DNA from 2 places in the Klebsiella sp. R445 genome. Region 2 is predicted to be linked to the other one. Evidence: predicted binding sites of a transcription regulator. Region 2 holds the regulator's gene; the other holds the start of a gene.
What was found. The regulator sigma-54, encoded in region 2, starts transcription at its own class of promoters, with help from an activator protein. The targets are predictions, from matches to a motif close to GTTGGCACANNTTTCGCTNT.
Positions count from the first base shown of each region.

Region 1: a site for sigma-54 is predicted at 12,129-12,148, ahead of hydN (electron transport protein HydN). Genes of this name have one in related genera too.

Region 1 is NZ_CP180446.1:4,320,573-4,335,239, forward strand. Features, by position in the region: gene hycA (formate hydrogenlyase regulator HycA) at 1-399, shown strand, start outside; gene ACMYSN_RS20410 (4Fe-4S dicluster domain-containing protein) at 481-1,089, shown strand; gene hycC (formate hydrogenlyase subunit 3) at 1,086-2,912, shown strand; gene ACMYSN_RS20420 (respiratory chain complex I subunit 1 family protein) at 2,915-3,838, shown strand; gene hycE (hydrogenase large subunit) at 3,856-5,565, shown strand; gene ACMYSN_RS20430 (formate hydrogenlyase complex iron-sulfur subunit) at 5,575-6,117, shown strand; gene ACMYSN_RS20435 (NADH-quinone oxidoreductase subunit B family protein) at 6,117-6,884, shown strand; gene ACMYSN_RS20440 (formate hydrogenlyase maturation HycH family protein) at 6,881-7,291, shown strand; gene hycI (hydrogenase maturation peptidase HycI) at 7,284-7,769, shown strand; gene ACMYSN_RS20450 (6-phospho-beta-glucosidase) at 7,865-9,289, opposite strand; gene ascF (PTS cellobiose/arbutin/salicin transporter subunit IIBC) at 9,316-10,758, opposite strand; gene ACMYSN_RS20460 (LacI family DNA-binding transcriptional regulator) at 11,024-12,037, shown strand; gene hydN (electron transport protein HydN) at 12,185-12,712, shown strand; gene hypF (carbamoyltransferase HypF) at 12,725-14,667, shown strand, end outside.
Region 2 is NZ_CP180446.1:3,733,909-3,748,575, reverse strand. Features, by position in the region: gene rplU (50S ribosomal protein L21) at 1-247, opposite strand, end outside; gene ispB (octaprenyl-diphosphate synthase) at 508-1,479, shown strand; gene sfsB (helix-turn-helix domain-containing protein) at 1,681-1,953, shown strand; gene murA (UDP-N-acetylglucosamine 1-carboxyvinyltransferase) at 2,017-3,276, opposite strand; gene ibaG (BolA family iron metabolism protein IbaG) at 3,331-3,585, opposite strand; gene mlaB (lipid asymmetry maintenance protein MlaB) at 3,722-4,012, opposite strand; gene mlaC (phospholipid-binding protein MlaC) at 4,012-4,647, opposite strand; gene mlaD (outer membrane lipid asymmetry maintenance protein MlaD) at 4,666-5,217, opposite strand; gene mlaE (lipid asymmetry maintenance ABC transporter permease subunit MlaE) at 5,222-6,004, opposite strand; gene mlaF (phospholipid ABC transporter ATP-binding protein MlaF) at 6,004-6,822, opposite strand; gene ACMYSN_RS17530 (sodium:calcium antiporter) at 7,034-8,011, shown strand; gene kdsD (KpsF/GutQ family sugar isomerase) at 8,008-9,012, shown strand; gene kdsC (3-deoxy-manno-octulosonate-8-phosphatase KdsC) at 9,027-9,593, shown strand; gene lptC (LPS export ABC transporter periplasmic protein LptC) at 9,590-10,165, shown strand; gene lptA (lipopolysaccharide transport periplasmic protein LptA) at 10,134-10,679, shown strand; gene lptB (LPS export ABC transporter ATP-binding protein) at 10,686-11,411, shown strand; gene rpoN (RNA polymerase factor sigma-54) at 11,459-12,892, shown strand; gene hpf (ribosome hibernation promoting factor) at 12,915-13,202, shown strand; gene ptsN (PTS IIA-like nitrogen regulatory protein PtsN) at 13,273-13,761, shown strand; gene rapZ (RNase adapter RapZ) at 13,807-14,661, shown strand; gene npr (PTS phosphocarrier protein NPr) at 14,658-14,667, shown strand, end outside.

The DNA of each region.
Region 1 (14,667 bases), 590 kb from region 2:
CGTCGCTATCAGGATCAGTGGCGGCATTACTGCAACTCGCTGGTTCAGGGCATCACGCTGTCCAAGGCGCGTTTGCATCACGCGATGAGCTGCGCGCCGGACAAAGAGCTGTGCTTTGTTTTATTTGAACATTTTCAGGTGTATGTCGCACTGGCGGAAGGGTTCAACAACCACACCATCGAATACTACGTTGAAACACGCAACAGCGATGATAAGCGTCTGATTGCTAAAGCAACGCTGGCCTCCGACGGCACCATTGATGGCCGTATCAGCAACCGTTCGCGCGAACAGGTGCTGGAGCATTATCTGGCGATTATCGCCAGCGTGTATGACCGTCTGTATGACGCCATGGAACGCGACCAACCGGTGGATTTAAGCCATCTGGCGTTGGCTCATTAACCGTAGGTGTCGACAGGTGTCGAAAATGACAGCTGAACACCCTGATTTCGTCAAAAATGACTGTCACCCGAGGATGATCCGGTGAACCGTTTTGTAATTGCTGACTCCACCGTCTGTATTGGCTGCCGCACCTGCGAAGCCGCCTGCGCAGAGACGCACCGCCAGCACGGCCTGCAGGCCATGCCGCGACTGCAGGTCATGCGTAATGAAAAAGAATCCGCGCCGCAGATGTGCCACCACTGCGAAGACGCACCCTGCGCCGCCGTGTGCCCGGTTAATGCGATTAACCGCGTTGATGGCGCGATCCAACTCAACGAAAGCCTGTGCGTAAGCTGCAAGCTATGCGGAATTGCCTGCCCGTTTGGGGCGATCGAATTTTCCGGTAGCCGTCCGCTGGATATTCCGGCGAATGCCAATACGCCTCTGGCACCCGCCGCGCCACCGGCCCCAGCACGCGTCAGTTCGCTGCTCGACTGGGTTCCCGGCGTGCGGGCTATCGCCGTGAAATGCGACCTGTGCCATTTCGATGAACAGGGACCGGCCTGTGTCCGGACCTGTCCGACCAAAGCGCTGTTGCTGGTGGATATTCGTGATATCGCCCAGGCCAGCAAGCGTAAGCGCGAGCTGACCTTTAATACCGACCTCGGCGATCTGTCGCTGTTTCAGGCGCAACAAGGAGGCGTGAAATGAGTGTGATTTCTTTAGTCAATCAGGCTGTGGTCTGGTATGCCGTCAGCGGCGTGCTGGCCTTTCTCTTTACCATGCGTAAATCGCTGAGCGGCGCAATTGCCGGGATTGGCGGCGCGGTGGCCAGCGTGATGCTGGTGCTGGCGGGCGGCGCAGCGCTGCTGATGCCGGACCGGATGAACGGCGGTGTCCTGCAGTTGCTGAACCTCACCATGCGGGTTGGCGGTATTAATGCGCTGTGGCTGCTGGCCATCGGGCTGTCGGCTTTACCGATTTCGCTGTTCAATATCGCGTGGCACCGTCACCCGCAGGTCAAAGCCAACGGCCTGCTGGTGAACCTGCTGCTGGCGGCGGCCACCAGTGCGGTAGTGGTGACGAACTTTGGTGCGCTGGTGGTGATGGCGGAAATCATGGCCCTGTGCGCCGCCTTCCTGACCGGCTGCGCACAGTCCGGCAAGCTGTGGTTTGTGCTGGGACGTCTCGGCACTCTGCTGCTGGCCTGGACCTGCTGGCTGGTCTGGTCGACCTACGGCACGCTCGAAGTGGCGCAGATTAACCGCCTGACGCTGGGCGTCGCGCCGGATATGCTGCTGTGGCTGCCGGGGCTGATTGGCTTCGCCCTGCTGGCCGGGGTGATCCCGCTGCACGGCTGGGCGCCGCAGGCGCATGCTGGCGCCAGCGCTCCGGCTGCCGCGCTGTTCTCCACCGTGGTAATGAAAGTCGGTCTGTACGGTATTTTGACAGTTTCGCTGGCCGGGAGCGTACTACCGCTGTGGTGGGGCGTGATGCTGTTAGTTCTGGGGATGATCACCGCCTTTGTCGGCGGACTGTATGCCCTGATGGAGCACAATATTCAGCGTCTGCTGGCGTACCACACCCTCGAAAATATCGGCATTATTCTGCTCGGCCTTGGGGCCTTCGTCACCGGCGTGGCGAGCCACAACACCACCCTGATGCTGCTGGGCTTTATTGGCGGCATGTATCACCTGATCAACCACAGCCTGTTTAAAACCACGCTGTTTCTCGGCGCGGGCGCGGTCTGGTTCCGTACCGGTCATCGTGACATCGAAAAGCTTGGCGGGATTGGCAAAAAGATGCCGCTGATTTCGCTCTCCATGTTGGTGGGGCTGATGGCGATGGCCGCGCTGCCGCCGCTGAACGGCTTTGCCGGCGAGTGGGTTATCTATCAATCCTTCTTCACCCTGAGCACCGGCGATGCCTTTGTCGGTCGCCTGCTGGGGCCGATGCTGGCAGTTGGACTGGCGATTACTGGCGCACTGGCGGTGATGTGCATGGCCAAAGTCTATGGCGTGACCTTCCTCGGCGCGCCGCGTAGCAAAGAGGCGGAAAACGCCACCTGTGCGCCGTGGCTGATGACCTTTAGCGTGGTGCTGGCTGCCGCCAGCTGCGTGGTGGGTGGGGTCGCTGCGCCGTGGCTGCTGCCGCTGGTTGGCGGGGCCTTCCCGGTACAGGCGGAAGTCTCAAGCGTGGTGTCGCAGCCGCTGATCGCGCTGCTGCTGATCGCCTGCCCGCTGCTGCCGTTGCTGCTGATGATCTTCTTTAAAGGCGACCGTCTGCCGGCCCGCTCGCGCGGTGCGGCCTGGGTGTGTGGCTATGACCATGAAAAATCGATGGTTATCACCGCCCACGGCTTTGCCATGCCGGTGAAGGAAGCCTTTGCACCGGTGCTGAAACTGCGTCACTGGCTGAACCCGGTCCGTCTGGTTCCCGGCTGGCAGAACGCTGCTGCGCCTGCGCTGTTCCGCAGCGTCGCGCTGGTTGAGCTGGCGGTGCTGGTGGTGATTGTGATTTCGCGAGGAGCCTGAGAATGAGTGTATTAATTGCATTGTTGCAGGCGCTGGTGCTGTTCGCCGCCGCGCCGCTGTTGTCCGGGATAACCCGTGTCGCCCGCGCTCGTCTGCATAACCGTCGCGGTCCGGGCGTGCTGCAGGAGTACCGGGATATCTTGAAGCTGCTGGGGCGCCAGAGCGTTGGTCCGGACGCTTCCGGTTGGGTGTTCCGCCTGACGCCGTACGTGATGGTCGGGGTGATGCTGACCATCGCCACCGCGCTGCCGGTGATCACCGTCGCCTCCCCGATGCCGGGGCTGGGCGACCTGATCACCCTGATCTACCTGTTCGCCATCGCCCGCTTCTTCTTCGCGATTTCTGGCCTCGATACCGGAAGCCCGTTTACGGCGCTTGGCAGCAGCCGCGAAGCGATGCTCGGCGTGCTGGTTGAGCCGATTCTGCTGCTCGGCCTGTGGGTCGCGGCGCAGGTCGCGGGTTCCACCCATATCAGCAACATCGCCGATACCCTTTATCACTGGCCTGCCGCGCGCAGCATTCCGTTGATTCTGGCGCTGTGCGCCTGCGCCTTCGCCACCTTTATCGAAATGGGCAAGCTGCCGTTCGACCTGGCGGAAGCGGAGCAGGAGCTGCAGGAAGGGCCACTCACCGAATACAGCGGCAGCGGCTTTGCGATCCTGAAGTGGGGGATCAGCCTCAAACAGCTGGTGGTGTTACAGATGTTTGTCGGCGTGTTTATCCCGTGGGGACAGATGACCCACTTCAGCGTCGGCGGACTGCTGCTGGCGCTGGTGCTGGCCGTCGTCAAGCTGGTGGCCGGTGTGTTGGTGATCGCCCTGTTCGAAAACAGCATGGCGCGTCTGCGTTTCTGTGCCACCTCCCGCGTCACCTGGGCCGGGTTTGGTTTCGCCTTTTTAGCCTTCGTCTCCTTGCTGGTGGCGTGATTTAAGAGAGTTTGAGCATGTCTGAAGAAAAAATCGGTCAACACTATCTCGCCGCTCTGCACCAGGCCTTCCCTGGCGTGGTGCTGGATGAAGCCTGGCAGACCAAAGACCAACTGACGGTCACGGTGAAGGTCAACTACCTGCCGGAAGTGGTCGAGTTCCTTTACTACCAGCAGGGCGGCTGGCTGTCGGTGCTGTTCGGCAACGACGAACGTAAGCTGAACGGTCACTACGCGGTGTATTACGTACTGTCGATGGAGCAGGGCAGCAAATGCTGGATCACCGTGCGCGTGGAAGTCGATGCTGATAAGCCGGAATACCCGTCGGTGACGCCGCTCGTGCCTGCCGCGGTCTGGGGCGAGCGCGAAGTGCGCGATATGTATGGCCTGGTGCCGGTGGGACTGCCGGACGAACGTCGTCTGGTGCTGCCGGATGACTGGCCGGATGAACTCTATCCGCTGCGCAAAGACAGCATGGATTACCGTCAGCGCCCGGCGCCGACCACTGATGCGGAAACCTACGAGTTCATCAACGAACTGGGCAGCAAGAAAAACAACGTGGTGCCGATTGGCCCGCTGCACGTGACCTCCGATGAACCGGGCCACTTCCGCCTGTTTGTTGACGGCGAGAATATTATCGACGCCGATTACCGCCTGTTCTACGTCCACCGCGGCATGGAGAAACTGGCGGAAACCCGCATGGGTTACAACGAAGTGACCTTCCTCTCCGACCGCGTGTGCGGTATCTGCGGCTTTGCCCACAGCACCGCCTATACCACCTCCGTTGAGAATGCGATGGGCATCGTGGTGCCGGAGCGGGCGCAGATGATCCGCGCCATTCTGCTGGAAGTGGAGCGTCTGCACTCGCATCTGCTGAACCTCGGTCTGGCCTGCCACTTTACCGGCTTCGACTCCGGGTTTATGCAGTTCTTCCGGGTGCGCGAAACCTCAATGAAGATGGCTGAGATCCTCACCGGGGCGCGTAAAACCTACGGTCTGAATCTGATCGGCGGGATTCGCCGCGATCTGCTGAAAGATGACATGATCCAGACCCGTCAGCTGGCGCAGCAGATGCGTCGTGACGTGCAGGATCTGGTGGATATGCTGCTCAGCACCCCGAACATGGAGCAACGTACCGTAGGTATCGGCCGTCTTGATCCGCAAATCGCCCGTGACTTCAGCAACGTTGGTCCGATGGTCCGCGCCAGCGGCCACGCCCGTGACACCCGCGCCGACCACCCGTTTGTCGGCTATGGTCTGCTGCCGATGGAAGTCCACAGCGAGCAGGGCTGCGACGTTATTTCACGCCTGAAGGTACGCATCAACGAGGTGTACACCGCGCTGAATATGATCGATTTCGGCCTCGACAACCTGCCGGGCGGTCCGCTGGCGGTTGAAGGGTTCACCTACATTCCTCACCGCTTCGCGCTCGGCTTCTCGGAAGCGCCGCGCGGGGATGATATCCATTGGAGCATGACCGGCGACAACCAGAAACTGTATCGCTGGCGCTGCCGTGCCGCCACCTACGCCAACTGGCCGACCCTGCGCTACATGCTGCGCGGCAACACCGTCTCCGATGCGCCGCTGATTATCGGTAGCCTCGACCCTTGCTACTCCTGTACCGACCGCATGACCGTGGTCGACGTGCGCAAGAAGAAAAGCAAAGTGGTGCCGTACAAAGAGCTGGAGCGCTACAGCATCGAGCGTAAAAACTCGCCGCTGAAATAAGGAATCGCCATGTTTACCTTTATCAAGAAAGTCATTAAGACCGGGAATGCGACCCACTCCTATCCGCTGGAGCCGATGCCGGTAGATAAAAACTTCCGCGGCAAGCCGGAGCATAGCCCGCAGCAGTGCATCGGCTGTGCGGCCTGCGTCAATGCCTGCCCGTCCAACGCCCTGACGGTGGAAACCGATCTGGCGACGAACGAACTGGCGTGGCAGTTCAATCTCGGGCGCTGCATCTTCTGCGGACGCTGCGAAGAGGTCTGCCCGACGACGGCGATTAAGCTTTCGCAGGAGTATGAGCTGGCGGTGTGGAAGAAAGAGGATTTTCTCCAGCAGTCGCGTTTCGACATCTGCCATTGCCGGGTGTGCGAACGGCCGTTTGCGGTGCAGAAAGAGATCGATTACGCCATTGCGCTGCTCAAGCACAACGGCGATTCCCGTGCCGAACTGCATCGCGAAAGCTTTGAGACCTGCCCGGAGTGCAAGCGCCAGAAATGTCTGGTGCCGTCCGACCGTATTGAACTGACTCGTCATATGAGAGAGGCCAGCTGATGAGCAACTTATTAGGCCCGCGCGATGATAACGGCATTCCGGTGCCGATGACGGTGGATGAATCCATCGCCAGCATGAAGGCATCGCTGTTGAAGAAAATTAAGCGTTCCGCCTACGTCTACCGCGTGGACTGCGGCGGCTGTAATGGCTGTGAAATTGAGATTTTCGCCACGCTTTCGCCGCTGTTTGATGCCGAACGCTTCGGGATCAAGGTGGTCCCGTCGCCGCGCCATGCCGATATTCTGCTGTTTACCGGCGCGGTCACGCGCGCCATGCGCTCGCCGGCGCTGCGGGCATGGCAGTCGGCACCGGACCCGAAAATCTGTATCTCCTACGGCGCCTGCGGCAATAGCGGCGGTATTTTCCACGACCTGTACTGCGTCTGGGGCGGCACCGACAAAATCGTGCCGGTGGATGTCTATATCCCAGGCTGCCCGCCGACGCCTGCCGCCACGCTGTACGGCTTTGCAATGGCGCTGGGTCTGCTGGAGCAGAAAATTCACGCGCGTCTACCGGGTGAAGAAGACGACAAAGCGGCGGAGATCCTGCACCCGAATATGGTGCAGCCGCTGCGCGTTCGCATCGACCGTGAAGCGCGGCGCCTGGCAGGCTATCGCTACGGTCGCCAGATCGCCGACGACTATATGCGGCTGCTGGGGCAGGGCGATAACCAGGTGCTGCGGTGGCTGGAGGCGGAAAAAGATCCGCGTCTGACCGAGATTATTACCCATCTGAATCAGGTGGTTGAGGAGACGCGTATCCGATGAGCGAGACGGTGGTGTTCAGTCAGCTGAGCCGTAAATTTATTGATGAGAACGATGCCACGCCGGATCAGGCGCAGCAGGTAGTCTATTACAGCCTGGCGATTGGCCATCACCTCGGCGTTATCGACTGTCTGGAGACGGCGCTGAGCTGCCCGTGGGATGAATATCTGGCGTGGATTGGCACGCTCGAAGCAGGGAGTACCGCGCGGCGCAAAATGGAAGGGGTGCCGAAGTATGGCGAGATTGTCATCGACAGTAACCACGTCGTGATGCTCGCGCATGCTTTCGATAAAGCCCAGGCCGGGCAGACTGCACAGCAGCAGGCATGGAGCAAAACGATGCTCAGCATGCTGCATGATATTCACCAGGAAAGCGCCATCTACCTGATGGTGAGGAGACTCCGTGACTGACGTTTTACTCTGTGTCGGCAACAGTATGATGGGCGATGACGGCGCCGGACCGCTGCTGGCGGAAATGTGCGCCGCCAACCCGCAGGGCGACTGGGTGGTGATTGATGGCGGCAGCGCGCCGGAAAATGACATCGTGGCGATCCGCGAACTGCATCCTACGCGGCTGTTGATTGTCGATGCCACCGATATGGGGCTGAACCCCGGCGAGATTCGCATCGTCGACCCTGACGATATCGCCGAGATGTTTATGATGACCACCCACAATATGCCGCTCAACTACCTGATCGACCAGTTGAAAGAGGACGTTGGCGAGGTGATCTTCTTAGGTATTCAGCCGGATATCGTCGGGTTTTACTACCCGATGACCCAGCCGATTAAAGATGCGGTGGAAGTGGTGTATCACAAGCTGAACGGCTGGCAGGGACAGGGCGGCTTTGCCGCACTGGAAGCGCCGGAAGACGAGCCACTTCAGGGATAACCTATTCGGGATAGCCCCCCGGTTACAGGGGGCTTTATCTCGTCGTCTGGATAAGCCATTTGTGGCGCAATGCTGGGCCGGTGAGGCAGGCGATGTTACACCAGGTCTTCGCCGTTGCTGGCAATGACCTTTTTGTACCACCAGAACGATTTCTTGCGCTTGCGCTCGAGGGTACCGTTCCCGGCATCGTCGCGGTCAACGTAGATAAAACCGTAGCGCTTGCTCATCTCGCCGGTAGAGGCGGCCACCAGGTCAATACAGCCCCAGCTGGTGTAGCCCATCACCGGAATGCCGTCCTCGATGGCATCGCCCATGGCTTTAATATGCTCACGCAGATAGCTGATGCGGTAGTCGTCGTTGATCTCGCCGTTGGCGTCAATCTCATCCCGCGCGCCGAGGCCGTTCTCCACCAGGAATAGCGGCTTCTGATAGCGGTCATACATCATATTCATGGTGATACGCAGGCCGAGCGGGTCGATACCCCAGCCCCATTCGCTGGCCTGGATGTGCGGGTTCTTCAGCGATTTCACGATATTGGCGGCGTTGGTATTGTTGGCGTTCATCTCTGCCGACGCACAACGCGAGGCATAATAGCTGAAGGAGACAAAATCGACGGTGTGCTTGAGGATCTCGTCGTCACCCGGTTCTTTGGCAATGACCACCCCTTTTTCACGGAACACCCGCGCCGCCCACACCGGGTAGGCACCGCGCGCCTGCACATCAATAAAGAACAGGTTTTCGCGATCCTTTTCCAGCGCCATCCACACGTCTTCCGGCTTACAGGAATAAGGGTAAAAATTACCGCCCGCCAGCATACAGCCGACCTGATTGTGTGGGTTCACCTCGTGAGCGATTTTGGTCACCAGGGCGCTGGCGATAAGCTCATGGTGCGCCGCCTGGTACTTCACCTGCTCCTGGTTTTCGCCCTCTTCGAACACCAGCCCGGCGCCGGAGTAGGGGCTGTGCAGCATGATGTTGATTTCGTTGAAGGTCAGCCAGTATTTCACTAACCCGTCAAAGGCTTCAAAGCAGGTGCGGGCGTAGTGGCTGAAAAAGGTCACCATCTGACGGTTACGCCAGGAGCCATATTCGGTCACCAGATGCATCGGTACATCGAAATGGCACAGCGTCACCAGCGGCTCGATATTGTGCTTTTTGCACTCCTCGAAGAGTGAACGGTAAAAGGCGATCCCTTCGGCATTCGGCTCCTGCTCATCGCCTTTCGGGAACAGACGGCTCCAGGCAATCGAGGTGCGGAACACGCTGAACCCCATCTCCGCCATCAGGGCAATATCGTCTTTATAACGATGATAAAAATCGATGGCCTCGTGGCTCGGATAAAACTCATCGTCGCGCAGCGTAAAGCGCTTCTCGAGTCCCAGTTTTACCGGCAGGCGGTTCGCGCCATGAGGGATCGTATCAACCGTGGTCAGCCCTTTGCCGCCTTCCAGATAGGCCCCTTCAGACTGGTTGGCGGCCAGTGCGCCGCCCCATAAAAATCCCTGTGGGAAAGTCGCCATGCGTTACCTCGTTATCAATATTGTGTTCAGGCGTGTGTTGCTTGAATGCTGGCCTGACGCTGTCTGGCGTCGGCGGCAGCCTCTTCAACCGGAATATCTTCGAAGCCGAGTACCAGAGTCAGGATAAACGACAGGACTACCGCCAGCGCCATCACCCCAAAGACCCACACGATGGTCATCGGATTGGCCGGGTCGAAGAACTGCACGCTGGTAAACAGGCCCGGTGCCGCCATCGAGTGGCTGGCAAGCCCGGCGATACCGGCCACCGCGCCACAGATAAAGCCGCTGATCAGGCTGGCGATGAGCGGGCGTTTCAGCCGCACCGCAACACCGTACAGCGCCGGTTCGGAAATCCCGGCCAGAATCGCGGAGGCCGCTGCTGCCAGCGCCGTCTGACGCAGTTCCGGGTTTTTGGTTTTCCAGGCCACCGCCAGCGACGAGCCACCCAGCGACAGGTTAGCACCGATTTCTGACGACATAACCATGCCCTCTTTACCGGTTTCGGCAATGGTCTGAATAATGGTTGGGGTAAAGACCCGGTGCATCCCGGTCATCACCAGCAGCGGCCAGATCGCCCCCATAATGGCCACCGACAACCAGCCCAGATAGCTGTGCACGGTGTACACCAGCGCGGATATTGCGGTGCCGATCCAGATACCGATCGGGCCAATCAGCAGAATCGACAGCGGGGCGGCAATCAGCACGATCAGCATCGGTTTAAGGAAGTTTTTGGTGACCGCCGGGGTGATGCGATCGACCCAGCGTTCGATATAGGACAGACACCAGGTCATCACCAGCGCCGGGATCACGGTGTAGGTATATTTCACCGCCGTCACCGGGATGAAGGCGAATTCAACATGCTCGCCCTGGGCGGCTTTGGCCATCAGTTCGATAAAGCTCGGGTGCACCAGAACCCCGGCAATGGCGATGGCCAGCGACATATTGGTTTTGAATTTGACCGCGGCGGAGGCGGCCACCATCAGCGGCAGGAAGAAGAACGCACCATCGCCGATCACCGTCAGGATCGTCAGGGTTGGCGCCCCTTTTGGCAGTACGCCGCTCATCTCAAGGATCATCGCCAGCAGTTTCACCATCGATCCGCCGATAATCGCCGGGATCAGTGGTGACATGGTGCCGATCAGCGCATCGAGGATCCCGGCGCCGATGCGTCTGAACGTCAGCGGCGCTTTGCCCTGTGGTTCTGCGGGACGCATGTCGCCCGGCAGCAGGTTGACGACTTCGCGATACGCCTGAGAGACGGTATTGCCGATGATCACCTGACACTGGTTATCGCTCTGTACCACGCCGAGCACCCCTTTCAGGCTCTTCAGCGCAGCGCTATCCACCCGCGCATTATCTTTGACGACAAAACGCAGGCGGGTCATGCAGTGGGTGACGGCGGCGATATTTTCAATCCCGCCTGTTGCCGTCAGTATTTGCTGCGCCAGGGCTGCATAATTTTTCGACATCGGATTTTATCCTGTTTAATCAATAGGGTACTGGCTTTTTATCGCCCCATCAAAACGGGGGACGTGGTCGATACATAGGAAACCGGTTCCACAAAATCATGATTAGTTTCATTGATTCATACAAGATCTAAAAAAATCAGTTTTCCATTTTGTGATTTTGATCGCCTTGTGAGGTGAAAAAGAGTCCACCGTGACGAGGGTCAACGCTGTAAAAAAGCGAGACGTGCAGTACACTGCGGGCATCTTTTGCAACAGGAAGAACAACATGGCAACGATGCTGGAGGTAGCGAAACGCGCGGGGGTGTCGAAAGCGACCGTGTCCCGGGTGTTATCGGGCAACGGCTATGTCAGTCAGGACACGAAAGATCGCGTATTCCAGGCGGTGGCGGAAAGCGGCTACCGGCCCAATCTGCTGGCGCGCAACCTGGCCACCAAAAAGAGCCAGACGCTGGGGCTGGTGGTGACCAATACCCTCTATCACGGGGTCTATTTCAGCGAGCTGCTGTTTCACGTCGCGCGAATGGCGGAAGACAAAGGGCGGCAGCTGATTCTGGCCGACGGTAAGCACAGTGCCGAAGAGGAGCGCGAGGCGATCCAGTATCTGCTCGACCTGCGCTGCGACGCGATTATTATCTATCCCCGCTTTCTCAGCGTCGATCAGATGGATGACATCGTTGAGAACCACACTCAGCCGATCATGGTGCTCAACCGCCGCCTGCGGCGTAACGCCAGCCATTGCGTCTGGTCCGATCAAAAAGCCTCGGCCCTGGCGGCGGTGGAAAAACTGATTGCCCGCGGCCACCGCGATATCGCGTTTATTACCGGTTCGCTGGATTCGCCGACCGGGATTGAGCGTCTTTCCGGCTACAAAGATGCGCTGGCGCAGCACGGTATTGCGCTGAACAACGATCTGATTGTCGAAGGAAAGTGGACCCCGGAAACCGGTGCCGCGGGCGTGGAAACCCTGCGCCAGCGTGATGTCCGTTACAGCGCGCTGGTGGCGAGCAACGATGATATGGCGATTGGCGCCATGAAGCAGCTGCATCTGCAGGGGATCAAAGTGCCGGAAGAGGTGTCGGTGATTGGTTTCGATGACATCGTGCTGGCGCCGTATATGGTCCCGGCGCTCTCCAGCGTTAAAGTCCCGGTGACGGAAATGATCAAAGAGACCATTAACCGGCTGATCTTTATGCTCGACGGCGGCGATTTAAAATATCAGCAGACCTTCCCCGGCGAGCTGATTGAGCGCGACTCGATAGCCGCCGGCCCCGACGCCTGACGTCGACATCTGTCATCGTCAGATGTGACGATGACAGAATCTCTCTCCCGTACCCCTGTTGTTAATTCCCTTTATTATCATAATGATAAAAGTTGGAACGTATTATGCATATTCCGCCGCGTAACCTTCTTACTGCTGGAGAAATGGATGAACCGTTTCATTATTGCCGACGCGAGCAAATGCATTGGCTGCCGCACCTGTGAAGTGGCCTGCGTGGTCTCTCATCAGGAAAATCAGGACTGCGCGGCGCTGACGCCCAAATCTTTCTTACCGCGTATCCACGTGATCAAAGGCGTTAACGTCTCCACCGCGACCGCCTGCCGTCAATGTGAAGACGCACCCTGCGCGAACGTATGTCCAAACGGCGCAATCAGCCGGGATAAAGGGTTTATTCACGTGATGCAGGAGCGCTGCATCGGCTGTAAAACCTGCGTCGTGGCCTGCCCGTATGGCGCGATGGAAGTCGTGGTGCGCCCGGTTATCCGTCATAGCGGTGCCGGGCTTAACGTCATGGCGGAAAAAGCCGAAGCCAACAAATGCGATCTCTGCCACCACCGTGAAGCCGGCCCGGCCTGTATGGATGCCTGCCCGACCCACGCGCTGATCTGCGTTGACCGCAATAAGCTTGAGCAGATGAATATCGAAAAACGTCGCCGCACGGCGCTGGCCTGGTAAGGCGTCAGCATCATGAACGGGGTGCAAATTCGCATTCGCGGTAAAGTTCAGGGGGTGGGATTCCGCCCCTTCGCCTGGCAGCAGGCCCGGCAGCTCGGGCTGCGCGGTGATGTCTGCAATGACGGCGACGGGGTGCTGGTGCGCATCGTCGGCGATGAGACGGTGTTTGTTGCCGCGCTGGCTCAGCAGTGTCCGCCGCTGGCGCGTATTGATAGCTTGCAGAGCGCGCCATTCCACTGGCAGACGCTGCCTGAGGATTTCGCGATCCGCCACAGCGAAGGTGGGAGCATGCGAACCCAGATTGTCCCGGATGCCGCCACCTGTCCGGCCTGCCTTGCGGAGATGAATAACCCGCAAGATCGCCGCTACCGCTACCCGTTTATTAACTGCACCCACTGCGGTCCGCGCTTCACCATTATTCGCGCGATGCCTTATGACCGGCCATCAACCTCGATGGCGCCGTTTCCGCTCTGTCCTACTTGCGAGGCGGAATATCGCGATCCTGCCGACCGTCGTTTTCATGCCCAGCCGGTCGCCTGTGCCGACTGCGGCCCGCGACTGGAATGGCGCGCCGAGGGTGAGGTGCTGTACGGCGAGGCGGCACTCCAGGCGGCGATCCAGCGCCTGAAGCGCGGCCAGATTGTGGCCATGAAAGGACTCGGCGGCTTTCACCTGGTCTGTGATGCCGGTAATTCCCAAGGGGTGACCACGTTACGTCTTCGTAAACATCGCCCGGCGAAGCCGTTGGCGGTGATGCTGCCAGTGACAGAAGGGATCCCGTCGGAGGCGGTGGCTTTACTGACCACGCCCGCGGCACCCATCGTCCTGATAGATAAATCACAGGTGGTTGGCCTGTGTGATGACATTGCGCCAGCGCTGAAGGAAGTGGGGGTGATGCTGCCGTCTAATCCGCTGCAGCATTTGGTTTTACAGGCGCTGGCGCACCCTGTTGTGATGACCTCCGGCAACCTCAGCGGGCGGCCACCGGCGTTAAGCAACGCCGACGCGCTGCGCGACCTGGCGGGGATTGCCGACGGTTTTCTGCTGCACAACCGTGACATTGTCCAGCGTATGGACGACTCGGTGATACGCCAAGGCGGCGAGATGCTGCGCCGCTCGCGGGGCTACGTGCCGGACGCGATGCCGCTGCCGCCGGGGTTTCATGACGTGCCGCCGCTGCTGTGTCTCGGCGGCGACATGAAAAATACCTTTTGCCTGGCGCGCGGCGATCGGGCAGTGCTGAGCCAGCACTTTGGCGATCTTGGCGATGAAGGTGTTGAAGCGCAGTGGCGTGAGGCGCTGCACCTGATGCAGGATATTTACGCCTTTACGCCGCAGCGGGTGGTAGTCGACGCCCATCCCGGCTATCGTGCCTCGCAGTGGGCAGCATCGCTTACCCTGCCGGTCGACAACGTCCTCCATCATCATGCCCATGCTGCTGCCTGCCTGGCGGAACACGGCTGGCCGCTGGACGGCGGCGATGTTATCGCTCTGGTGCTCGACGGTATCGGCATGGGGGAAAACGGCGCACTGTGGGGCGGGGAGTGCCTGCGGGTTAACTACCGCGAGTGTGAACGTCTTGGCGGATTGCCTGCGGTGGCGCTGCCCGGGGGCGATCTGGCGGCTCGTCAGCCATGGCGCAATTTGCTGGCGCAGTGCCTGGCATTTGTGCCGCAGTGGCAGGACTATGCTGAAACCGCCGCGCTGCATCAGCACAACTGGCCGCTGCTGGCGCAGGCGATTGCGCGCGGAATCAATGCGCCGCTGGCGTCATCCTGTGGACGACTGTTTGACGCGGTGTCCTGTGCCCTGATGTGTGCCCCGGACAGCCTGAGCTATGAAGGTGAGGCGGCCTGTCAGCTGGAAGCGCTGGCGACGGCCTGCGAAGGCGTTGTCCACCCGGTCAGCATTCTCTGGCGCGACGGCACGCTGGATCTGGCAACATTCTGGAGGCA
Region 2 (14,667 bases):
AGTGTTTACGACGACGAAACTTAACGATTTTAACTTTCTCGCCACGACCGTGAGCAACAACTTCAGCTTTGATTACGCCGCCCTCAACGAAAGGAACGCCGATCTTGATTTCTTCACCGTTTGCGATCATCAGAACTTCAGCGAACTCAACAGCTTCGCCAGTTGCGATGTCCAGCTTTTCCAGGCGAATGGTCTGACCTTCGCTTACTCGGTGTTGTTTACCACCACTTTGGAAAACCGCGTACATATAAAACTCCGCTTCCGTGCACCTCTTCGTGTGATTCAGAGTGCACTATAAATATTCACAATAGGGCGCGAATATTACGCAAAACGCGAGCCTTTGACAAGAGCGATTAGCGATCAACGCAGAAAAAAAACACAACTTTCACGCTAACGTTTATCTATGCCAATTTTTCAGTACAATCATAGCTTCTTTTAATTCTATCTTAATCCTTCTGTGAACCCATCTGGATTCGCGGTAACAGGACATGTGGCCCGGCTTTTGCGATGAATTTAGAAAAAATCAATGAGTTAACCGCGCAAGATATGGCGGGTGTCAATGCGGCAATCCTTGAGCAACTTGACTCAGATGTTCAGCTTATCAATCAGTTAGGCTATTACATCATTAGCGGAGGCGGAAAACGTATTCGTCCGATGATCGCGGTCCTTGCAGCCCGGGCCGTCGGCTACCAGGGCAACGCCCACGTCACCATTGCCGCGCTGATCGAATTTATCCATACCGCGACCCTGCTGCATGATGATGTGGTTGATGAGTCAGACATGCGTCGTGGCAAGGCGACGGCAAACGCCGCTTTTGGCAACGCCGCCAGCGTGTTGGTGGGCGATTTTATCTATACGCGTTCCTTCCAGATGATGACCAGCCTCGGCTCGCTGAAGGTGCTGGAAGTCATGTCGAAAGCCGTTAACGTCATTGCTGAGGGCGAAGTGCTGCAGCTGATGAACGTCAACGACCCGGATATCACGGAAGAAAATTACATGCGGGTGATTTACAGCAAAACCGCCCGCCTGTTTGAAGCTGCCGCCCAGTGTTCCGGCATTCTGGCAGGCTGTACCGCAGAGCAGGAACAGGCGCTGCAGGACTACGGACGTTATCTTGGCACGGCGTTCCAGCTGATCGACGATTTGCTCGATTACAGCGCCGATGGCGAGCGTCTCGGCAAAAACGTCGGCGATGATCTGAATGAAGGCAAACCCACGTTGCCGTTGCTCCATGCCATGCGTCACGGTACGCCTGAGCAGTCTGCGATGATACGTGGAGCGATTGAGCAGGGTAACGGCCGCCACCTGCTGGATGCCGTACTGGAAACCATGGCGGCCTGCGGTTCACTGGACTGGACCCGCCAGCGCGCGGAAGAAGAAGCGGATAAGGCCATTGCCGTCCTGCAGGCTTTACCGGATTCACCATGGCGTGAAGCGCTTATCGGCCTGGCGCATATTGCCGTGCAACGTGATAGCTAATCCCCCCCCTCTGCTTCATTCCCGCGCGTTTGCGCGGGAAGTTCCTATAAACTCCAGAATCTCACCATTATCAACCAGACCCTGGTACATTCTGAATATACACACACTTTACTAGAACTTGTTAGAACTATCGTGATCCTGGGGTATAGTCATTCAGTCGCCTGTTGGCGACGCACTGGATCCTTACCACCGGGAGAATTTATGGATAAGTTCATCGATTGGCACCAAGCAGATATCATTGCTGGATTACGCAAAAAAGGGACGTCGCTCGCAGCAGAATCGCGGCGCAACGGCTTAAGTTCTTCAACACTAGCAAATGCGCTAACCCGGCCATGGCCGAAAGGCGAGCTGATAATTGCGACGGCGCTGGATACCACGCCCTGGGCTATCTGGCCCTCACGTTATCATGATCCTGTCACCCATCAGTTTATCGACAGGACGCAGATGATACGTCTGAAGAAAGAGAGCAAGTGAATTGAGAAGTGAGTGTAAAAACAGCCCCCGGACGGACGTCAGAGGGCTGCTGTCATAGCAGGTTTATTCGCCTTTGATGCGCTCGATATTTGCGCCCAGCGCCTGCAGTTTGTCTTCAATACGCTCGTAACCACGGTCAATGTGGTAAATGCGATCGACAATCGTGGTCCCTTCCGCGATGCAGCCCGCCAGAACCAGGCTGGCAGAAGCGCGCAGATCGGTCGCCATCACCTGTGCACCTGAAAGCTGTGCCACGCCGTGGCAGATCGCCGTATTACTTTCGATTTCAGCATGCGCGCCCATACGGATGAGCTCCGGGATATGCATGAAGCGGTTTTCGAAAATAGTCTCGGTAATCACCCCGGTACCTTCCGCAACCAGGTTCAGCAGCGTGAACTGCGCCTGCATGTCGGTCGGGAACCCTGGGTGTGGCGCGGTACGCACGTTGACAGCCTTCGGGCGTTTGCCGTGCATATCCAGGCTAATCCAGTCTTCACCGGTTTCGATGTCAGCACCCGCGTCACGCAGCTTGGCCAGCACGGCATCCAGCGTATCCGGCTGAGCGTTACGGCACACAATTTTACCGCCGGAGATCGCCGCGGCCACCAGGAAGGTACCGGTCTCGATACGGTCCGGCAGCACGCGATAAACACCGCCTCCCAGACGGGCGACGCCTTCGATGGTGATGCGGTCAGTCCCCTGACCTGTAATCTTCGCACCCAGCGCGTTGAGGAAGTTCGCCGTGTCGACGATTTCCGGCTCACGGGCGGCGTTTTCGATAACGGTGGTACCTTCTGCCAGGGTCGCTGCGCTCATGATGGTCACGGTTGCGCCTACGCTGACCTTGTCCATCACGATATGGGCGCCTTTAAGACGCCCATTAACCGACGCCTTCACATAGCCTTCTTCCAGCTTGATTTCAGCGCCCAGTTGCTCCAGACCGACAATATGCAGGTCGACCGGACGCGCACCGATAGCACAACCACCCGGCAGTGAAACCTGACCCTGACCAAAGCGAGCCACCAGCGGCCCCAGCGCCCAAATGGAAGCACGCATCGTTTTAACGAGGTCGTACGGTGCACAGAAGACGTCAACCGGGCCAGCATCGATCCAGACTGAGCCGTTGCGCTTAACGTTGGCGCCGAGCTGGCTCAGCAGTTTCATCGTGGTATCGATGTCTTTCAGTTTGGGGACATTCTGGATCTCAATCGGCTCGTCTGCCAACAGTGCCGCAAAAAGGATTGGCAGGGCTGCGTTTTTCGCACCGGAGATAGTGACCTCACCCTGAAGGCGAGTTGGACCCTGAACACGGAATTTATCCATTGATTCTGTTCTCTGTTAAAAATTTACCTATGCTGCAGGGAGCGTCCCGGCAGCTTAAAAGCCGTTTAGTTTGCGGTCTCGTGCCCATTCTTGCGGGGTAAACGCTTTGATCGACAGCGCATGAATACGGTTGTCGGCGATGTATTCCATCAGCGGGGCGTAGATTGCCTGCTGTTTTTTTACCCGGCTCATGCCGTCAAACATCTCACCCACAGCAGTAACCTGGAAGTGACTGCCATCGCCAGAGACGTGGACTTCCTGAAGGGAGAGTGCGTTCATCAGCACGGTCTGAATTTCATGATTTTCCATGGGTTCACATTTTATCTGGTGGTGAAAATAGCCCAACATCTTAGAGGAAAGTGACGCAGTCTTAAACAAGCAAAAAGTCCCTTCTAAAATTTAGAGGGGACTTTCAGGAAAACCTCAGCAATAACACACTGAAAAGCTATGGGATCATATCGGCAGGAAGATTGTAGAGGCTGACCAACGTTTGCAGATTTTCGCTTTTTCCCGTCAGTGTCGCTTCCCTGCCCTGATGGCGAATTAACGCCACGAAATGCATCAGCAGCGCCAGCCCGGCGGTATCGACCCGGGTGACCGCATTAAGATCGATGACCGATACGCCATCCGTCGCCTGTGCACGGGCTTCCCAGAGCGGGACCAGCAGATCCTGGTCCAGCTCCCCATGCAGTGCCAGTCGCTCGCCATCGCGAGTCCAGCTCAGCTGCCCGGTCATTATTTTTTCTGTTCCAGGGTGATCGGCTGCGCGGAGATCGATTTCAACTGCGCGGTCAGGCCATCAACACCTTTGGTACGCAGCAGATCGCTCCACTCGTTCTGTTTGGTGGTGATCATACTCACCCCTTCGGCAATCATGTCGTAAGCCTGCCAGTTGCCGGTCTGGGTGTTTTTACGCCACTGGAAGTCCAGGCGTACCGGCGGACGGCCGTTAGGATCGAGAATCGTCACGCGAATCGGAATAATCGTTGCATCGCCCAGCGGCTGTTCCGGTGCAATCTGATATGTCTGACCGTGGTACATCGCCAGCGCCTGGCCATAGGCCTGTTTCAGATATTCACGGAAGGCCGTAAAGTAGGCTTCGCGCTGTGCCGGCGTCGCATCTTTGTAATAGCGGCCCAGCACCAGTGCACCCGCGTATTTCACCTGGACATAAGGCATCAGTTCCTGATCGACGATGTCACGCAGATAGTTCGGGTTAGCCTGAATCTTCGACTGTTCGTTTTTCAGGCGATCGAAGGTTTTCTGCGCCGCTTCGTCCATCAGCTTATACGGATTGGTCTGATCCGCTGCCGTCGCGGCGGTCAATGGGGCAATCACCAGCATGGCGATCATCAGTACGCGTTTAAACATATCGTTTTTCTCCTGAAATTAATGCGTCGTGGCAGCCGGCTGCGTCGCGTCAGTATGAGCCGCTTCAGCAGACGAATCATCGCCAGAATTCTTATTGTCACCGCCTTTACTGCTGTAAAGGAACTGACCAATCAGGTCTTCCAGTACCATGGCTGACTTGGTGTCCTGAATTGTGCCGCCATCTTTAAGAATAGACGTCCCCAGTTCCGGATCTTCAAAACCGACATTCAGCGCCAGGTACTGTTCCCCCAGCAGGCCAGAGGTACGAATCGCCAATGAACTGGTGTCAGGGATATGGTTGTAGCTCTCATCGATATCGAGCGCCACACGCGGCAGATAGGTTTTCGGATCCAGCGTGATGTCCGCGACCCGACCCACGACAACGCCGCCGATACGCACCGGAGAGCGAGCTTTGAGTCCACCAATATTGTCGAAGGTGGCATAGATACGATACGTCGGCTCGGTACGCAGAGACGTCACGTTAGCGGCCTTCAGGCAGACAAACAGCGCCGCCAGTAATGCCACCAGTAAGAACACACCTACCCAGATTTCACTTTTTTTCGTTTGCATGAACTCAATTCCCAAACATCAGCGCAGTCAGCACAAAATCCAGCCCCAGAACCGCCAGCGACGAATGCACTACCGTGCGCGTCGTTGCCCGGCTAATCCCGGCGGAAGTGGGGATAGCGTCATAACCGTTAAATAACGCCACCCAGGTCACCGTAACGGCGAATACCAGACTCTTAATCAGACAGTTAACCAGATCCATTCGCCAGTCGACGGCATTTTGCATCGCGCTCCAGAAGAAGCCGCTGTCGATACCTTTCCAGCTGACGCCCACCAGCGAACCGCCCCAGATCCCCACGGCGACAAAAATAATTGTCAATAGCGGCAGCGAAATCACCCCGGCCCAGAAACGAGGCGAAATCACGCGGCGCAGCGGATCGACCGCCATCATCTCCATACTGGAGAGCTGTTCGGTCGCACGCATCAGGCCAATTTCGGCCGTCAATGCAGAGCCCGCACGCCCGGCAAACAGCAGCGCGGCAACCACCGGCCCCAGCTCGCGCAGCAGCGACAGCGACACCAGCATGCCTAAACTGGTCTCGGCGCTGTAGGTGGTTAACACCAGATAGCCCTGCAGCCCCAGCACCATGCCGATAAACAGCCCCGACACGATGATGATCAACATGGACAGCACGCCGACGTTATAGAGCTGGCGAACCAGCAGCGGCGCATGCTTACGAAACTCCGGCTTGCCCACGACGGCATTGAACAGCATTAACCCGGCACGCCCGAACGTCGCGGTGGTTTTAATCCCCCGATGCCCGAGTGATGCCAGCAGATTTAGCAGCATCAGTTACTCACTCCCTTGCCGAGTAAATCATGGTGATAGTCGCCCGCCGGATAGCGGAACGGTACCGGACCGTCGGCAATGCCGTCGATAAACTGACGAACCCGCGGGTCGTCATTTTCCCGCAGCGACTTTGCGCTGCCATGAGCCACGATTTTTTTGTCGGCCACGATATACGCGTAGTCCGCAATGCTGAGCACTTCCGGCACGTCATGCGACACCACAATACAGGTCACGCCAAGCGTACTGTTCAGTTCTGAAATCAGCTTCACCAGCACGCCCATGGTGATGGGGTCCTGCCCGACAAACGGTTCGTCGAACATGATCAGGTCTGGCTCCAGCGCGATAGCCCGCGCCAACGCGGCACGCCGCGCCATCCCGCCAGAGAGCTCAGAAGGCATTAACTTCGCCGCGCCGCGCAGACCGACGGCTTCAAGCTTCATCATGACGGTGGTATGCAGCAGCGCTTCAGGCAGACGCGTATGTTCGCGCAGCGGGTAAGCGACGTTATTGAACACGTTCATATCGGTGAACAGTGCGCCGGACTGGAACAGCATGCTCATACGCTTGCGCACGGTATAGAGGCGCGAGCGTGACATCCCGGGCACGTTTTCGCCATCAAACAGGATCTCGCCTTTATCGGGCGGGATCTGTCCACCGATCAGGCGCAGCAGCGTCGTTTTACCGATCCCCGATGGCCCCATGATCGCCGTGATCTTACCGCGCGGCACTGACAGCGAGATGTCATCGAAGATCACCCGATCGCCGCGAGAGAAGCGGATACCGCGAACTTCGACCAAATTCGCCAATGTTTGGCTCATAAAATCATCCTTCCTAAACATCCCTCGGGCTAAGCATGGCGCGTACCTTCACCACAAACCCAACATTTTTACAGAATCTTACCTGCCTGGGTTAGCGAAAACTGGCATTTGTTTTACTTTTGACAAACATAAAGTCAAAATTGAGAATTCGTTACGCTGCAGACGGAATAGGACAGCGAAGCGACGATTATACCTGAAGAAAGGACTTTAGATGCTCTTAGCGACGGCTCTGTTAATCATTGGTTTACTGCTGGTAGTCTACAGCGCCGATCGTCTGGTCTACGCCGCTTCAATTTTGTGTCGAATGCTGGGGATCCCGCCGCTGATTATCGGAATGACGGTGGTCAGTATAGGCACCAGCCTGCCCGAGATCATCGTTTCTGCCGCCGCCTCCCTGCACGGACAGACCGATTTAGCCATCGGTACGGCAATCGGCTCCAATATTACCAATATATTATTAATACTTGGCCTCGCTGCCCTGCTCCATCCATTTACCGTGCATTCTGATATCCTGCGCCGCGAGTTACCGCTAATGTTGCTGGTCAGTTTGCTGGCAAGCTTTGTGCTGTACGATGGACAACTGTCCCGTATCGATGGCCTGTTTTTATTCGCGCTGGCCATTCTGTGGTTGCTGTTTACGATTAAAATCGCCCGTATTGCTGAACGCCAGGGCAGCGATAGTCTGACCCGGGAGCAGATGGCCGAACTCCCGCGGGAAGGTTCGCTTCCGGTCGCCCTGCTGTGGTTGGGCGTGGCCATGATTATTATGCCGATGGCTACCCGAATGGTCGTGGATAACGCCACCGTGCTGGCTAACTATTTTGCTATCAGCGAGCTGACCGTTGGCCTGACGGTGGTCGCCATCGGGACCAGCCTGCCGGAACTTGCGACGGCAATCGCCGGGGCGCGAAAAGGGGAAGATGACATCGCCATTGGCAATATTATTGGCGCTAATATTCTCAATATTGCCCTGGTGCTTGGCTTACCGGCACTGATTGCACCGGGCGCGTTCGCACCAGAGGCATTTACCCGCGACTACGCGGTCATGATGGTCGTCAGCGTGATCTTCGCCCTGCTGTGCTGGCGACGCAAACAGCAACCCGGCCGTCTTGTCGGTGCGCTCCTGGTCGGCGGTTTTGTAGTTTGGTTGGCGATGCTGTACTGGGCAGCACCGCTCTTCGTTGAATGACTCGGGATAACATTATGTCGCAAATAGATTTGCCAACGGATTTTGACTTTCAACGGGCAGGACGTGAAGTACTGGACATTGAACGTGAAGGTCTGGCTCAACTCGATCAGTACATTAACGCCGATTTTACGCAGGCCTGCGAAAAGATCTTCCGCTGTAGCGGGAAAGTGGTGGTGATGGGGATGGGCAAATCTGGTCATATCGGGCGTAAAATGGCGGCCACCTTCGCCAGCACCGGTACGCCTTCGTTTTTCGTTCATCCCGGCGAAGCGGCCCACGGCGACTTAGGCATGGTGACACCGCAGGATGTCATCATTGCGCTCTCCAATTCCGGCGAGTCAAACGAGATCCTGGCGCTGATTCCGGTCCTGAAACGCCAGCAGGTGCCGCTCATCTGCATGACCAGTCGCCCGGAAAGCAGCATGGCGCGCGCGGCAGACATTCACCTTTGCGTGAAAGTACTGAAGGAAGCCTGTCCGCTAGGGCTGGCCCCGACCTCCAGCACCACCGCCGCGCTGGTGATGGGTGATGCGCTGGCGGTCGCGCTGCTGGAAGCACGTGGTTTTACCGCTGAAGATTTCGCCCTGTCGCATCCTGGCGGCGCACTGGGTCGTAAGCTGCTGCTGCGCGTCAATGATATTATGCATACGGGTGATGAAATCCCGCACGTCAGCGTGACGGCAACCTTGCGCGATGCGCTGCTGGAAATCACGCGTAAAAATTTAGGCATGACCGCCGTCTGCGACGACGACATGAACATCATTGGTATTTTCACCGATGGTGACCTGCGCCGGGTGTTTGATACCGGCGTCGATATGCGTAACGCCAGCATCGCCGAGGTGATGACACCGGGCGGGATCCGCATCCGTCCCGGCATTCTGGCCGTGGATGCGCTGAACCTGATGCAGTCCCGTCATATCACCTGCGTGTTAGTTGCCGATGGCGACCATCTGTTGGGTGTGGTACATATGCACGATCTCCTGCGCGCAGGCGTAGTGTAAGTAAGGATAAAATAATGAATAATGCTGATGCTCTGCTGGCAACCTGTTACGGACCGGTAAGCGCTGAGTTTATCGAGCGGGCGGCAAAGATCCGTTTGCTCATCCTCGACGTTGACGGCGTGCTGTCCGACGGTCTTATCTACATGGGTAACCACGGCGAAGAGCTGAAGGCGTTTAACGTCCGGGACGGTTATGGGGTCCGCTGCGCACTGACTTCCGGTATTGAGGTCGCGATTATTACCGGGCGAAAAGCTAAACTGGTAGAAGACCGTTGTCAGACACTGGGCATTACGCACCTGTATCAAGGGCAGTCTGATAAACTGCTGGCATTCCGTGACTTATTAAGCAAGCTGGCGGTCCATCCGGATGAAGTTGCCTACATTGGCGATGACCTGATCGACTGGCCGGTTATGGCAGAAGTCGGGCTGAGCGTTGCGGTGGCAGATGCCCATCCGCTGCTGCTGCCACGAGCGAACTACATCACCCGCATCAATGGCGGGCGTGGAGCGGTACGAGAAGTCTGCGATTTGTTACTCCTGGCGCAGGGCAAGCTGGATGAGGCCAAAGGACAATCAATATGAGTAAAACCAGACGTTGGGTTATTATTTTACTATCGCTGGTCGCGCTGGTCCTGATAGGCCTGAATCTGGCGGGTACGGACGACACGCCGGCACCAGAGGCCAATCCTGCTGACCCAACGTACACCAGCGAGCATACCGATACCGTGGTCTACAGCCCTGAAGGGGCGCTTAACTATCGCTTGATCGCTGAGCACGTGGAGTATTTTTCCGCCGAGGCGCTATCGTGGTTCACCAAACCGGTCATGACGACCTTTGACACCAATAAGGTCCCGACCTGGTCTATCAAAGCAGACAGGGCAAAGCTGACCAACGACCGCATGCTGTATCTTTATGGGCATGTTGAGGTAAACGCACTGACAGCGGACTCTCAACTGCGCAAAATTACGACGGATAACGCCCAGATAAACCTGGTAACACAAGATGTTACCTCCGATGACATGGTGACGTTGTACGGGACAACATTTAATTCTAGCGGCCTGAAAATGCGCGGTAACTTGCGCAGCAAAACTGCCGAGCTGATTGAAAAGGTTAGAACCTCTTATGAAATTCAGAACAAACAAACTCAGCCTTAAGATTGCGCTCGCCAGCGCCATTCTGGCCGCCAGCCTGCCGGCACTGGCCAAAACCGGTGATACCGATCAGCCGATTCACATCGAATCCGATCAGCAATCGCTGGATATGCAGGGCAATATCGTCACCTTTACCGGCAATGTGGTCGTCACCCAGGGCACCATCAAAATCAACGCAGATAAGGTGGTCGTCACCCGTCCTGGCGGTGAAAAAGGCAAAGAAGTGATCGACGGTTATGGTAACCCGGCCACCTTCTATCAGATGCAGGACAACGGCAAACCGGTGAAAGGCCGCGCCGATAAAATGCATTATGAATTGCAGAACGATTTTGTGGTGCTGACCGGCAACGCGCATCTGGAGCAGATCGATAGCAACATCCAGGGTGACAAAATCACTTACCTGGTGAAAGAGCAGAAAATGCAGGCTTTCAGCAGTAAAGGCGGACGCGTAACCACGGTTCTGGTTCCTTCGCAGCTGCAGGACAAAAGTGGCGATCAGTCAAAGAAAGGTAAGTAATTCGTTATGGCAACATTAACTGCAAAGAATCTTGCTAAAGCCTATAAAGGCCGCCGCGTGGTGGAAGATGTCAGTCTGACCGTGAACTCCGGCGAGATTGTCGGCCTGCTTGGCCCAAACGGCGCCGGTAAAACCACGACCTTCTACATGGTGGTGGGCATTGTGCCGCGCGACGCCGGCAACATTATCATCGACGATGAAGATATCAGCCTGCTGCCGCTGCACGCGCGCGCGCGCCGGGGCATTGGCTATCTGCCGCAGGAAGCCTCTATTTTCCGCCGCCTGAGCGTGTTTGATAACCTGATGGCGGTGTTGCAGATTCGGGACGATCTCAGCAGCGAGCAGCGCGAAGATCGCGCCAAAGAGCTGATGGAAGAGTTTCATATCGAACATCTGCGCGACAGCCTCGGTCAGGCGCTTTCCGGTGGTGAACGCCGTCGTGTCGAAATCGCCCGTGCGCTGGCCGCTAACCCGAAATTTATCCTGCTGGATGAACCCTTTGCCGGCGTGGACCCGATTTCCGTTATCGACATCAAACGGATCATCGAACACCTGCGAGACAGCGGTCTTGGGGTGCTGATCACCGACCATAACGTCAGGGAAACGCTGGCCGTTTGTGAACGCGCCTATATCGTTAGCCAGGGTCATCTGATTGCCCACGGCACGCCGCAAGAAATCCTGGAAGACGAGCAGGTTAAGCGCGTGTATCTTGGGGAAGACTTCAGACTCTGATAGGGTAGAGGTTACAGACGTTTTAGCCGGAGATATTTGCCCTGAATATGAAGCAAGGTTTGCAATTAAGGCTAAGCCAACAGCTTGCCATGACGCCACAACTGCAGCAGGCCATCCGTTTGCTGCAGCTGTCCACGTTAGAACTCCAGCAGGAACTCCAGCAGGCGCTGGAGAGTAATCCGTTGCTTGAGCAAACCGATCTTCACGATGAGGTAGAAACCAAAGAGGTCGAGGACCGCGAATCCCTGGATACGGTCGATGCGCTTGAGCAAAAAGATATGCCGGAGGAGTTGCCCCTCGACGCCAGCTGGGATGAGATCTACACCGCCGGTACACCGTCAGGAAACGGCGTTGACTATCAGGACGACGAGCTGCCGGTCTATCAGGGCGAAACGACCCAAAGCCTGCAGGATTACCTGATGTGGCAGGTCGAGCTGACGCCATTTACCGATACCGATCGCGCCATCGCCACCTCTATCGTCGATGCCGTCGATGACACCGGCTATCTCACCATTCGGATCGAAGATATTGTCGAGAGCATCGACGATGAAGAGATCGGCCTCGAAGAAGTAGAAGCAGTACTAAAACGTATCCAACGTTTCGACCCGGTTGGCGTGGCGGCGAAAGATCTGCGCGACTGCCTGCTGGTTCAGCTTTCACAATATGCAAAAGAGACGCCGTGGCTGGAAGAGGCCCGGCTGATCATCAGCGATCATCTCGATCTGCTCGCCAACCATGATTTCCGTTCCCTGATGCGCGTGACGCGTCTTAAAGAAGATGTGCTGAAAGAAGCGGTTAACCTGATCCAGTCGCTCGATCCTCGCCCAGGCCAGTCGATCCAGACCAGTGAGCCAGAGTATGTCATTCCTGACGTTCTGGTGCGCAGGGTTAGCGACCGCTGGGTAGTGGAGCTGAATTCCGACAGTATCCCGCGCCTGAAAATCAATCAGCACTATGCCGCAATGGGTAACAGCTCGCGCAATGACGCCGACAGCCAGTTTATCCGTAGCAACCTGCAGGAAGCTCGCTGGCTCATCAAGAGCCTGGAAAGCCGCAACGATACGCTGCTGCGAGTCAGCCGTTGCATCGTCGAGCAGCAGCAAGCCTTCTTCGAGCAGGGCGAAGAGTATATGAAACCGATGGTGCTGGCGGATATCGCTCAGGCCGTCGAGATGCATGAATCCACTATTTCACGTGTCACCACTCAAAAATACCTGCACAGTCCGCGCGGTATTTTTGAGCTCAAGTATTTCTTCTCCAGCCACGTAAGCACCGAAGGCGGCGGCGAGGCATCGTCCACCGCCATTCGTGCGCTGGTGAAGAAGTTAATCGCCGCGGAGAACCCCGCGAAGCCGTTGAGTGACAGTAAGCTCACCACCATACTGTCCGAACAAGGTATCATGGTCGCGCGCCGTACCGTTGCCAAGTACCGAGAGTCTTTATCCATTCCGCCGTCCAACCAGCGTAAACAACTGGTCTGACACAACCGATAAGGAAGACACTATGCAGCTCAACATTACAGGACACAACGTCGAGATCACCCCTGCACTGCGCGACTTCGTGAACGCGAAGTTCAGCAAACTGGAGCAGTTTTTCGACCGGATCAATCAGGTCTACATTGTGTTAAAAGTAGAGAAGGTGACGCAAATTGCGGATGCCAATCTGCATGTCAACGGTGGCGAAATCCATGCCAGTGCGGAAGGGCAGGATATGTATGCCGCTATCGATGGTCTTATCGATAAGCTGGCAAGACAGTTAACGAAACATAAAGATAAACTAAAACAACACTAATTGTCCGGGCGTTGCTCTCGCCTGTTACCCGCTTTCATGGGTGGCAGGCAAGGGGCGCTCAGGTGAAATTATGATGAACAACGATTCGGCTCTACAACTGAGCAACGTCCTTAACCAGGAATGTACCCGTAGCCAGGTTCACTGCCAGAGCAAAAAACGCGCGCTGGAAATCATCAGTGAGCTGGCAGCTAAACAGTTAGGTTTACCGCCACAGCTGGTGTTTGAAGCGATCCTCACTCGCGAGAAAATGGGCAGTACCGGGATTGGCAATGGGATTGCCATTCCTCATGGCAAGCTCGAAGAGGATACGCTGCGTGCGGTTGGCGTATTTGTCCAGCTGGAAACCCCGATTGCATTTGATGCCATCGACAACCAGCCGGTCGACCTGCTGTTTGCGCTCCTGGTGCCGGCTGACCAGACCAAGACCCATCTACATACGCTGTCGCTGGTGGCGAAACGGCTGGCAGATAAAACCATTTGCCGTCGCCTGCGTAGCGCGCAAAGCGATGAAGAGCTGTATGAGATCATCACCGAAGCAGGAAGCAGCGATGATAGTTAACGAGAGTCGCACCTCACTCTTTATCGTACTGAGGAGAAACGGTACATGGTACTGATGATCGTCAGTGGCCGCTCAGGCTCGGGGAAATCCGTTGCCCTGCGGGCGCTGGAAGATATGGGTTTCTACTGCGTAGATAACCTGCCGGTTGTGCTGCTGCCAGAACTGGCCCGTTCGCTGGCCGACAGAAACATATCCGCTGCCGTCAGCATTGACGTGCGCAATATGCCGGAATCACCGGAGATCTTTGAGCAGGCGATGAAAAACCTGCCGGAGACATTTTCACCTCAGCTTCTGTTCCTCGATGCTGACCGTAACACGCTGATCCGCCGCTACAGTGACACGCGTCGCCTGCACCCGCTGTCGAGCAAGAACCTGTCGCTTGAAAGCGCAATTGATGAAGAGAGCGCCCTGCTGGAACCACTGCGTTCCCGCGCAGACCTGATCGTCGATACCTCCGAAATGTCGGTGCATGAACTGGCAGAAATGCTGCGTACGCGCCTGCTCGGCAAGCGTGAGCGCGAGCTGACCATGGTCTTTGAATCCTTCGGGTTTAAGCACGGCATTCCAATTGATGCCGATTATGTCTTCGACGTGCGCTTCTTACCCAACCCGCACTGGGATCCCAAACTGCGTCCCATGACCGGGCTGGATAAACCGGTGGCTGCCTTCCTTGATCGGCACACGGAAGTTCACAATTTTATTTACCAGACCCGCAGCTATCTTGAGCTATGGTTACCGATGCTGGAGACCAATAATCGCAGCTATCTGACGGTGGCTATTGGTTGTACCGGCGGTAAACATCGCTCGGTCTACATTGCCGAGCAACTGGCTGACTACTTCCGCTCGCGCGGCAAGAATGTGCAGTCTCGACATCGGACGCTGGAAAAACGCAAATCATGACTGTAA